3 regions of the Paenibacillus sp. FSL K6-2862 genome follow, and region 2 is predicted to be linked to each of the others. Evidence: predicted binding sites of a transcription regulator. Region 2 holds the regulator's gene; each other region holds the start of a gene.
The links. The regulator Rex, encoded in region 2, represses fermentation and respiration genes when NADH is low (regulators of the CRP and FNR family bind a similar motif). The targets are predictions, from matches to a motif close to TTGTGAAATATTTCACAA.

Region 1: nadA (quinolinate synthase NadA) is a predicted target of Rex. The motif match lies at 2,141-2,158, and genes of this name have one in related genera.
Region 3: nirB (nitrite reductase large subunit NirB) is a predicted target of Rex. The motif match lies at 1,651-1,668, and genes of this name have one in related genera.

The regions. Positions count from the first base shown of each region.
Region 1 covers NZ_JBBOSN010000001.1:63,380-67,644, forward strand. The annotation lists gene ftsH (ATP-dependent zinc metalloprotease FtsH) at 1-1,935, shown strand, start outside; gene nadA (quinolinate synthase NadA) at 2,229-3,167, shown strand; gene nadB (L-aspartate oxidase) at 3,203-4,265, shown strand, end outside.
Region 2 covers NZ_JBBOSN010000001.1:4,367,597-4,371,861, forward strand. The annotation lists gene MHB82_RS19570 (hypothetical protein) at 1-309, opposite strand, end outside; gene MHB82_RS19575 (amidohydrolase) at 355-1,659, opposite strand; gene MHB82_RS19580 (redox-sensing transcriptional repressor Rex) at 1,646-2,299, opposite strand; gene dinG (ATP-dependent DNA helicase DinG) at 2,488-4,265, opposite strand, start outside.
Region 3 covers NZ_JBBOSN010000001.1:4,897,129-4,901,393, forward strand. The annotation lists gene MHB82_RS22145 (hypothetical protein) at 90-407, shown strand; gene MHB82_RS22150 (metal-dependent hydrolase) at 737-1,444, opposite strand; gene nirB (nitrite reductase large subunit NirB) at 1,757-4,186, shown strand.

The sequences.
Region 1 (4,265 bases), 4.3 Mb from region 2:
GATCAGTTGCGCACGGCGGTTAAGGCGAACAACATCTCGGAATTGACGGTTCAATTCGACGGTCAGTCTTTTCTTGTGACCGGTCAATATAGAGAGAAGCCTAGCGAAGCCAAATCAGAAAATTTCTCAACGTACATTCCTCCTACGGATGAAGCGATTAGTGAGCTTGTAGCGGCAAGTGAAGCTAATAATTTCAAGTTAAATCAGGAGCCAATGAGAGGTGACAGCATCTGGCTGACACTTCTGACATCCTTTATTCCTTTGATCATTATGTTCCTGCTGTTCTTCTTCCTGTTTAATCAGGCGCAAGGCGGCGGCGGTAAAGTAATGAACTTTGGTAAAAGCCGTGCCCGTCTCTATAACGAAGAGAAGAAGCGGGTTACATTTGAAGACGTCGCAGGTGCGGACGAAGAGAAGCAGGAGCTTGTTGAGGTCGTTGACTTCCTCAAAGATCCTCGCAAATTCGCAGCTGTAGGTGCACGGATTCCTAAGGGCGTATTGCTCGTGGGGCCTCCGGGTACTGGTAAAACGTTGCTTGCTCGTGCCGTTGCAGGTGAAGCGGGTGTGCCGTTCTTCAGTATCTCGGGTTCTGACTTCGTCGAAATGTTTGTCGGTGTCGGTGCATCCCGTGTACGTGACTTGTTCGAAAATGCAAAGAAAAACGCCCCATGTATCATCTTTATTGACGAGATTGATGCTGTAGGTCGTCAGCGTGGTGCTGGCCTTGGCGGTGGTCACGATGAACGTGAACAAACGCTCAACCAGTTGCTCGTTGAAATGGACGGATTCGGAGCTAACGAGGGTATTATCATCGTGGCTGCAACGAACCGTGCAGACATTCTGGACCCTGCCTTGCTGCGTCCGGGCCGTTTTGACCGTCAAATTACGGTTGACCGCCCTGATGTAAAAGGTCGTGAAGCGGTACTGAAAGTACACTCCCGCAACAAACCACTCACAAAAGATGTGAAACTGGACATTATTGCGAAGCGTACAACAGGCTTCTCTGGTGCAGATCTCGAGAATCTCCTGAATGAAGCGGCATTGCTTGCGGCACGCCGTAACCGGAGAGACATTTCCATGAAAGAAGTTGACGAGGCGATTGACCGTGTCATCGTAGGTACGGAGAAGAAAAGCCGTGTCATCAGTGATCGTGAGAAACGAATCGTTGCTTATCACGAAGCAGGCCATACCATTGTAGGATACTTCCTGGAACATGCCGATATGGTACATAAAGTGACCATCATTCCGCGCGGACGTGCGGGTGGATATGTAATCATGTTGCCAAAAGAAGACCGTATGCTGGTTACCAAGCAAGAGCTCTTGGACAAAGTTACAGGACTCCTTGGGGGTCGTGTGGCAGAAGAATTGTTCATTGGTGAAATTGGTACTGGTGCATACAGTGACTTCCAGCAAGCGACAGGTATTGTTCGCAGCATGGTAATGGAGTACGGTATGAGTGAAAAATTGGGACCTATGCAATTCGGAAGTTCACAAGGACAGGTATTCCTTGGACGGGATATCGGCCATGAACAGAATTACTCGGATTCCATCGCTTATGAGATCGATCAGGAAATGCAGCGCTTTATCAATGAATGTTACGAGAAATGTAAGGACTTGCTCGTAAAACATTCCAAAGAAATGCACTTGATCGCTCAAACATTGCTTGAAGTGGAGACACTGGAGATGGATCAGATCAAACAATTGATCGAGACAGGTTCCTTGACTCCAAAACCGGAGAGCGATAATGATAACGAAGGTACGCCAAGTGAAGGCGGAGAACCAATCGTCGATAACATCGGTGATGTGCGTGTTCGCATTCAAGGCAAAGACGAAACACCTGAACCACCTGCCGGAGATATCCCTAACAATGCTCCGAATCTGGATAAAGGCAACAGTAATGATCCAGATGATGGTGGTACGAAGCCAACGTCTTAATGTCTAACAGAACCTATTCTGAGAACAGATCAAAGAGAGCCGAGAGGCTCTCTTTTTTTGTGCGTTTTGTTCAAATTGCAGAGATAATGATAACTGCGAGCTAGAGCGCGAACTACGCAGGAAACAGTTGATTAGGGTGTTGTTCTGTGCCCTTTTCATTTATTGACAGAGTCGTGAACGTTGTGTACATTAGGTGTTAAACCGCTTGTGATTCGTTTCTCAAGCGAAAATATCGACGCAGATAGTCACAGGAAACGGCGCATGGCGCCGTCCGTCAAAGGAGAGGATCACAGGTGGAAGCTCTGGCTTTAGAGCGCAAGGCTGAGATGAACCGGGAGCTGCGAGCGCGGCTGATGGAGTTGAAGAAGGAACGTAATGCTATTATTCTTGCTCATTATTACCAACGTGACGAAGTGCAGGAAGTAGCCGATTTCCGTGGGGATTCATTCCTATTGGCACAGAAAGCGGCACAAACGGATGCGGATGTCATTGTATTCTGCGGGGTTCATTTTATGGGTGAAAGCGCTAAGATTTTGGCCCCGAACAAGACGGTTATCATTCCGGATGAACGTGCTGGATGCCCCATGGCAGACATGGTCAATGTTGAGGGCCTGCGTAAACTGAAAGCGCAGCATCCTAATGCAAAAGTAGTGACATATATCAATTCCTCGGCTGAGATCAAGGCGGAGACCGACATCTGTTGTACATCGGCCAATGCAGTCCGGGTTATTCAATCTGTTGATTCTGATGAGATTATCTGGGTGCCGGATAAAAACCTCGGACATTATGTTCAGCAGCACACAGACAAAAAAATGATTATCTGGGAAGGGTATTGCAACACTCACGATATGCTGACTGTAAAAGACGTCGTCGAGATGAGAGCCAAATATCCAAATGCCGAGTTTGTCGTACACCCGGAATGTCGTCCGGAAGTCGTGGAGATGGGAGACTTTGTAGGCAGCACGACAGCAATTCTCGAATACTGTAAAAATTCTTCTGCCAAGGAATTTATCGTGGGTACGGAAGATGGTACAGGGTACCAGCTGCGACTGGATAGCCCGGATAAACAGTTTCATTTTGCCACCAAGTTCTTGGTGTGTCCAAACATGAAGGTCAACAACCTGAAGAAACTGGTTAAATGCCTGGAAACGATGAAGCCGGAAATTTATGTACCACCGGCCGTTGCCGACAAAGCCAGAGAATCGCTAGAGCGCATGTTACTGGTGAAGTAGCATGCGCTACTCTTGCTCCGAGACAGGTGAATAGGATGATACCGCAATATATAGTGGATTTTGATCTGTCCCAGCTGCCCATTGTGGAGACGGATGTACTAGTTATTGGTTCTGGCATTGCCGGATTATATACAGCCATCAGGGCAAGCAAACATAATCAGATATTGATGATTACGAAGAAGTCCTTACTGGAGAGCAATACCCGCTATGCACAAGGAGGCATCGCTGCGGTAATCGCTGAGGATGATTCCCCTGCATACCATCTGCAGGATACACTTGTGGCTGGAGCGGGCCTGTGTCGCCGCGAGGCAGTGGAAGCATTGGTAAACGAAGGCCCGGATGGAGTACAGGAACTGATCCGTCTGGGCACATTGTTTGATGTGGAGAACGGCGAGCTGGCGTTGACGCAGGAGGGTGCGCACAGTCACCGCCGTATTTTGCATGCAAATGGTGATGCGACTGGATACGAGATCGTGAGGGCTCTTGCAGCTCAGGCAAGTGCACATTCAGGTATTGAAGTCTGGGATGAGCATTTTGTCATCGACTTGATCACGGATCACGGTGAATGTGTAGGGGCATTGGTTCAGAAGTCTGACGGTACCAAGGTGTTTGTAAAAGCGCGTGCTACGGTGCTCTGCTCCGGTGGGGCAGGGCAATTGTACCGCTATACAACCAACCCAGAGGTTGCCACAGCTGACGGTGTTGCGATGGCATATCGTGCAGGTGCAGTCATTCGCGATATGGAGTTCATTCAATTCCACCCGACCTCCCTATGTTATCCGGGTGCTCCGCGCTTCTTGGTTTCTGAAGCAGTACGGGGCGAAGGAGCGTTTCTGCGAAATATCAAAGGTGAGCGTTTTATGGAACGTTATCATCCACAGCTTGAACTCGCTCCGCGTGATGTTGTTGCACGAGCAATTGTTAGTGAGATGGAGACGACGAACAGTACATTTGTGTATCTGGATATCACCCATGAATCGGCTGAGTTAATCAAACACCGGTTCCCTACCATATATGAGACATGTATGCGGTACGGACTGGATATGACCACAGACTGGATTCCGGTTGCTCCGGCAGCACACTATATGATGGGTGGCG
Region 2 (4,265 bases):
CACAGCATTACTTCCTGTGACCGGTTTATTGCTTGCATCAAATTTCACCCAGACAGCGATGTCCTGATTATCTTTATTTTTGGCCATCATCGTCCAGTAAATGTTATCTTCGCCTTCCTTTTGACCCCAAACGTATTTTCGAAGATCCTCATAAGAAGTTATCCCGAGCTGCTCCTGTGCCGCTTGAATAGCTAGCGCTTCTTCGTTGCGCTGGTCCTGGGTAATATAGACATAGAAGCGCTGTAATCCAAACAAAATCAAAACCAGGATGAGCAGCGAGATCCAGATCCATTTCTTTTTTCTTTTCAAAAGCCGAACTTCCTTTCCCCTTATGACGCTGCTGCTATTCTGAAATTAACGGGCGAGCAGTCCGTCAAATGCAAGTTGAGACTCGCGCAGAATGCGCTCTTCATCCATAGTAAGACATTCACCATGTTTCACCAGCTGTTTGCCGTCAACCCATACATGCTCCACATCCTTGGCTGAAGCCGAGTAAATGGTATGAGAAATCAGATCCGTGTGCGGATAGAAGTGTGCTTGTTCAATATTTAGTGCAATGAAATCAGCCTTCATGCCTACTTGGAGTGCTCCCGTATTGTTCAGGAAGATGGATTTGGCACCATATCCCGTTCCGAGCAGCAGCGCTTCCCCCGCTGGTACCGCTGTTGGGTCACCGGATACGCCCTTATGAATCAAAGCAGCCAGTCTCATCTCTTCAAACATATCCAGGTTGTTGTTGCTTGCAGGTCCGTCTGTTCCCAGAGATACGGTTACTCCAGCTTTCAGCAGATCCGGAACTCGCGCAACACCCGAAGCAAGCTTCAGGTTGCTTCCCGGATTGTGAGAGACCGCTACATCATGGCGTGCCAGAATTTCAATCTCCTCATCATTCAAATGTACAGCGTGAGCTACGAGAGAAGGACGAGAGAAGAAACCGAGCTTTTCCAAATGTGCTACTGGACGCAGACCATAATCCGTTACATTCTGTTCGACTTCGCGAAGGGTTTCCGACATATGGGTGTGCAGCGGCAGATCCAAATCATGTGCAACCTGTACCAGCTTCTCTATGTAATCCGGAGGGCAAGTATACGGCGCATGCGGTGAGATGATCGTCGTAATTCGACCACCAGCCTGTCCGTTCCACTCGCGTGCAAACGCAGCCGATTCCTGCAGTTTGCGCATTTGCTCTTCTTCAGAACAGAGACCAATGACACCACGTGCCAATGCGGCACGAATACCGGATTGTTCAACCACTTTTGCCACCTGATCCATATGATCATACATATCCAGGAATGCCGTTGTTCCGCCTTTCAGCATTTCTAATACAGAAAGGGAGGTACCCCAATACACGTCCTCAGACGTCATTTTAGCCTCCATAGGCCACATTTTCTCCTGAAGCCATACTTGCAGGGCCAGATCGTCCCCGTGACCTCTCAGAAGCGACATGGCTGCGTGACCATGCGTATTGATCAGACCCGGCAAAAAGACCAGTCCTTTGCCATCAACCTTCGGCAGGTTCTCATCTCCATCTTGCAGTGTCTCACCAATATGCACAATCTTGTCGTCTTCAACGACCATATATCCTTGAACTACAGTCCATTCCGTACCACTATTTACAGCAAATTTGCCGTTATGAATTACCCATCTATTTGTCGTCATCTTCCTCGTCGTCCTTTCCGTTCTCCAGATAATAAGCCAGGCTAAGCAGATCCGTTGTAAAATCAGCATGATGAATACGGACGTGCGGTGGTGTTTTCAAGATGGTTGGTGCAAAGTTCAGAATCGCTTCAATGCCGGATTCCACGAGCTGATCGGCTACGTTCTGAGCTTCGGTATCCGGAACGGTAATGATGCCAATACGAATATTATCTTTTTTGACCGAATCCGTTAGTTCATTCATGGGCTGTACCTTCAAGCTGTTAATCTGACTGCCGATCTTAGGGCCGTATGCATCGAAAACAGCAACAATTTTCATGTTGTCTTTCAGATAGGCATTGTAATTGGATAATGCATGTCCCAAGTTACCCGCCCCGACCAGAGCAACATTGATTTGCTGATCAATTTTCAAGATATGACGGATTTTTTCGATTAGATACGATACGTCATATCCAATGCCTTTGCGACCGAAGTCCCCAAAGTATGCAAGGTCTTTGCGAATCTGGGCAGGATTAAGATCCAGGCGTAGTCCCAGTTCCTGTGATGACACCGTGCCTACCTCACGTTGATGCAGTTCACTCAAATAACGTAAGTAAACAGGCAATCTGCGTACCACAGCTTCCGAAATTTTATCTGATTTCATTACATTGCTCCCCCTTACCAAGGCCACGATAGATAAATAAAAATGTAGCATCCCGCATAACCGTTTTCGTCTCCGAATGAAATTATGCAAGATGCCTTATGAAATATAAAGTTAAAAGTGCTTCAAGAATGAATCACACTCTAATAAAGTTTACAGCGAGAAGCCCTTATTACGCAACGACGTCATACTTAATTCGCCGTAGTTTCATCCTGTGCTGGTGTTTCCAACCACTCGCTAATCCGTGGAACCATCTGTTCAGTCAGCATATGTTCCATTTTGGGACCGGGTAATGAATATAGGAAATACTTTCCGTAATAAGACTCAATCACCCGCGTATCGTAAACGATGACAATGCCCCGATCCTTGGCTGTACGAACAAGTCTGCCGAATCCCTGCTTGAAACGGATGACAGCCTGTGGAACAGACAGCTTCATAAACGGATTCTTTTTCTGCTCCTGCAGCAGTTCACTCTTCGCCTCGACAAGCGGATGGTTCGGCGGCTGGAAGGGCAATCTCACAATGGCCAGACAGGTTAGCGCCTCGCCAGGGATATCCACCCCTTCCCAGAAACTGCTGGTGCCCAGCAGAACGGTTGCTTTTGCATCCTGGAACCTGCGGGTTAACTTGGAACGACTGCCACTATCAACGCCTTGACCCAGCAGCGAAATATCGTTACCCGACAGTGCTTCTTTTAATGGGTCATATACCTGGCGCAGCATTCGGTATGAAGTAAAGAGCACCATCATACGGCCCCTTGTCGCAATAGCCGTTTCGGCCAGAGATCTTACGAGCATGTCGACAAAGTGAGCATCCCCCACGCTGCCTTTTACACTTGGGAAATCACGAGGGATGACCAGCAAAGCTTGGTCCCTATACCGGAATGGCGACGGCAGCATGGACGTCAGCAAACGGTTATTATCGGCTGCCTCCTGCAAGCCAAGCTGTTCAATCATGAACTGGAATGACTTATCGACCGAGAGCGTAGCGGAAGTTAGGACAACGCTTTTCTTTTTATCGAAGAACATGTCCTTCAACTGCGCACTGACATCGACAGGAACGGCATAGAGCTGCAGTGATTTGCTGCGGAATTGGCCGCTTGCCTCCATCCAGTATACCGTTTTGGCATCATCCATTCGCATGAAGAAACGAAGGTTTTCTTTGAGCGTTGCCAAATCCTTAAGCAGACCTGTAATGTCCGTGATCAAGCTATCCGATTGATAGTCGTCCTGGTCTTCTTTGACTTCAAGAAGCAGCTTGTCTCCCTTACGGATCAAGTCCCCCAGTGTGACATAAATCTGGTTTTCGTAATCCTGGAGCTCCTGCCACTTCGCCGGTTTCATTGAAGGCTTCAGTCTGAGGGAAAATTGCCCCGTTTCTCCCGGAGAAGCATCACTCCGCTCAGGCAGCAGGCTAAACAAGGCATCGCTCAAACGATCCCACATCTCTTTGACTTCAACAGCAAGCGGGAACATCTGGTCAATGACTGAGCCCCACTGCACCGAATTCTCATGACCCGCCAGTTGTGTACGCAGCATGGGAAGCTGACCGTTCCGACTATCCTTAAACAATCGGGTCAGGGTATGAACCAACGTGAAATATTTCATGTGTAGACCCAAGTGCTTACCCGCCACATCCTCGAGATGATGAGCCTCGTCAATGACAAGACTATCGTAAGCAGGGAGCAGCTGATGAGCTGCTTTTACATCCGTAAACAGTTTGGAATGATTCGTAATGACGATATCGGACAATCCTGCTTCATGCTTCGCCCGGTGGTAGAAGCACTTCCTGAACCACGGACAGGAACGTCCCAGACAGGATTCCGATTCACTCTGTACAGTTTCCCAAAAGTCCCCACCGCGCGCACTGAGGTTCAGCTCCTCGTCATCTCCAGTCTCTGTCTGGGTGAGCCACACAATCATCTGAGCCGCTGTAAAATAATCTTCTTTCGGAGTAGCAAACTCACGTT
Region 3 (4,265 bases), 530 kb from region 2:
AATAGATTAATAGTTCGAACATTACAGGAAATCACACATAAGATACAACAACGAAAGAGAACAAAACACCAAGCAGTGGGGGACCTGTTATGGCAGTGGGAAGGAATGGAAAATCGAATAAAGGATCCAAAAAAACAAATGCCGCAAGCTCCCTTCTCAATGGCAATCTTAAAGGTAGAAACCTAGAACTCATCGTTGCAGCATTGCTTGTTAGCGGTAAATTAAGAGTTGATGCTGTCACCTTGTTTCGTGAAGCCACTCTGGTCGTTGAGCTGGTTGGACAGTATAAAACACTAACAAACATTAACCCTTCGAATGCCGATAAACTGGTCCAATTTCTTGACGAGATGGGCGATGTGACTCTGGATGATGTGATGCGAGCTTTCCAAAAAAGAATGAATTCCTAAATGGAATGGAATGAAATGAGGTTGGGATGATGTCTGACTTTGACGGAACTGGATTTGCAGAGCTATTAATTGTAGTTATCCTTGTTGTGTTATTTGTATTCGGCTCCTCGGATATTGATGAGCTTACCGATTCCCCATCCTCTTCCTGAACCTTGCTCCCAGTTGGTTTAGCCCCTTGAACTATACACATGGTAAGGTTTAATACAGGATTCGGAGGGCCAATAAAAAAACGCCAGTCCATATATTCCGGACTGGCGTTTTTGAACTTCATGTTGCTGTTCAGCACGTTTGCATGATCTGATTCAAACCACGATGCCTATTGGTCTGAGTTACAGAAATAACGGCGAAAATGCGATCCATGCCAAAATAAGCGTTAGCACAATACATACATTCTCGACCACGGCTCCATGTTTGGTCCCCGTGCTCATCAAATTCGCCCGGATCCTCCACTTGAGTGGCGGAAGCGGACGAATCCCGCGATTCGTCAACGAGTCAGCAAGCAGATGCATGGCATAGGCTACTCCTCCGGCAACCCAAATCTCAGGTCCCTGCTCATGCGTTGTGCTGTACAGTAGTCCTCCCCAAACTGCAGTTCCATAGACCGTATGGGTTAAACCTCTGTGGGTCAGCGTAGTACATAACATGAGCAGACTCCCTGCGATCAGATTCCATGGTGCGAGAGCGTGACCGTAGAATACTAAGCCCAGTCCGATGGCGAACATCAACACTTTGCGGAGCGAACGCGATGGCAGGAAAGATACCAGCCCGACCAAGATGGCCAGCAGCAGATTCCAAGGCTTCGCCTGCACATAAAAATACACAAATACGGCTGTAGGCAGCAAAATGGTTTGCAGCAGCCTGATCAAACTATTGGGCAGCGCCTTGGATACCAATAAGGAATTCGGCTCATCAATGTCCGGCAGCAGCGAGCCAATGAGCGCAACCGTAACAGCCGGTGCCGTGACTTGCACACCCATCAGCTGCAGTACTGAAAGTGAAACGCCTGTTCCAATAATCAGGTGGGATCTTCCCATCATGATGCGAAAACTTCCTTTCGAAGAAATAGGGAACATCATATCCCATTCTCGATGTTACAACGAAACTAAAAAGAGAACAATAGTTCGTATTTCTTATTTTAATGCAGAGTCTCGACCTCATTACCTCTATTCTCTTCATGCTCATATAAAAAACAGTTTCCATGACCGGGCTCACACTTTTTAATTTGTGCTACTTATCTCTTTCTTAGTGAAATAAATCACATTAAGTGTTAACAATTCACGGTATGATTCAAATATAAACCACTAAAAATGTTGATATTGTCCAGTGTTAAACCAAGGAGGCTTACACACATGAACGGAAACAGAGAAAAACTTGTCGTGATCGGTAACGGTATGGCCGGCATTAGTACAGTTGAACAAATTTTGAAATTAACTTCACGTTATGACATTACGGTCTTCGGCACGGAGCCCTATCCCAACTATAACCGAATCATGCTGTCCTATGTTCTGGAGGGCAGCAAAACCATTGATGATATTGTGCTGAATGATCTGCACTGGTATGAAGACAATGGCATTACGCTTCATACCGGGACAACCGTGTCCCGTATCGATGCAGATACCCGGGAAGTCGTAACAAACGAAGGCACACGGGTGCCCTACGACAAAGTCATTATCGCTACAGGTTCCAGCTCCTTTATCCTGCCCGTTCCGGGCCATGATAAAGAAGGCGTTGTTGGATTTCGGGATATTGCCGATTGCAATATGATGCTGGAAGCAGCAAAGCAATATAAAAAAGCGGCTGTTATCGGGGGAGGACTTCTCGGGCTGGAAGCAGCCAAAGGTCTGGTACAGCTCGGCATGGACGTCACCGTTGTTCATCTCATGCAAGACCTGATGGAACGCCAGCTCGATCCTCAAGCTTCAGCCATGCTAAAAGCGGAACTGGAGCGTCAAGGTATTCGTTTCAAAATGGGTGCACAGACGGCTGAATTGGTCGGCGGGGAACGCGTGGAAGGTCTTCGATTTGCCGATGATACCGTGCTGGATGCAGACTTTGTCGTAATGGCTGTGGGCATTAAACCGAACACGATTGTAGCCCGTGAAAGCGGCATGGAAGTTAACCGGGGTATCGTCGTGGATGACTACATGCAGACCTCACTCGAAGGCGTATATTCCGTCGGGGAATGTACTGAACACCGGGGAGTATGCTACGGCCTCGTTGCCCCATTATTCGAACAAGGCATGATTCTCGCCAAGCATATCTGCGGCGTGGAGACTGCTCCGTATGAAGGCTCTGTCGTATCTACCAAATTAAAAATTTCAGGTGTGGATGTCTTCTCCACTGGTGAATTTCTCGATAGTCCTGACCATACGGTGATCAGCCATAAAGATGACTGGAAACGAACCTACAAAAAAATTCTGCTGCGGGACAACATCATGGTCGGTGCTGTGCTCTTTGGAGATGTGACGGATTCTGCTGAATTGCAGAAGTTAATCAAACAGAAAACCGAGATGACGGATGAGCTGTATGCCTCGCTGATGGGTACGGGCTGTGGGGGTCACAAAAAAGCTGCTTCTGTTGAAACGATGGCTGAGGACGAAATCGTATGTGGATGTAATGGTGTAACCAAAGGAACGATTGTCGATGCCATTACGAATCAAGGTCTGAGCAGCGTGGATGAGATCAAAGCCTGCACAGGCGCAACCCGCTCATGCGGCGGATGTAAACCGGTAGTAGAGCAAATTTTACAATACGTACTGGGAGACAACTTCACAAGCGGTGCCAAACAGGGCATCTGTGGATGCACCTCGCTCAGCCGGGACGAAATTGTAGCCGAGATCAAGCAAAAAGGGTTGCAGACGACCAAAGAAGTGATGAATGTCCTCGGCTGGAGCCAGCCTGAAGGCTGTTCCAAATGTCGTCCGGCAATTAACTATTACCTTGGCATGCTTGCACCGGATACGCATGAAGACGAAAAGGAATCCCGGTTTGTTAATGAACGCATGAACGCCAATATTCAGAAAGACGGCACGTATACGGTTGTACCACGCATGTACGGCGGCGTTACCACACCGGAAGAATTGAAACGTATTGCTGATATTTCGGTCAAATACGATGTCAAAGCGGTCAAGGTTACCGGTGGACAGCGTCTCGATCTGATCGGGGTCAAAAAAGAGGATCTGCCGCAGGTATGGGCCGAGCTGGATATGCCTTCTGGTTATGCCTATGCCAAATCGCTGCGTACAGTCAAAACATGCGTCGGTTCCCAGTTCTGCCGCTTCGGTACCCAGGATTCCATGGCGATGGGCGCCCTGCTTGAACGCAAATTCGAGCGTCTCGATCTGCCTGCTAAATTCAAAATGGCGGTCAATGGCTGCCCTCGGAACTGTGCGGAGTCGTGTACCAAAGATATCGGGATTGTTGGTAACGATGGAGGCTGGGAATTGTTTATTGGCGGTAATGGCGGTATCAAGGCCAGACTGGCAGATTCCTTATGCAAAGTGAAAACAGATGCAGAGCTCATCGAGCTCTGCGGTGCAATTATTCAATACTACCGGGAAACAGGCAACTATCTGGAGCGTACCTCGGAATGGGTGGAACGTATCGGGCTTGAACAGATTCGTTCGGTTGTGGTGGATAATCCGGAGGAACGCAAAGCACTGATGGAACGTATCGAATTTGCTCTGAGCCATGTGGAAGATCCTTGGAAAAAAGCACTGCGTAACGAAGAAGGCCAAACCAAACTGTTCCAGGGAATTGAAGTTTCGGCTCGCCCTTAAGCTTTAATCCTTAAAACAGTAACGTTCTTTACTGGATTACGTTCTTTACTGGATCAATATGATATTAATTTGCAGGTGA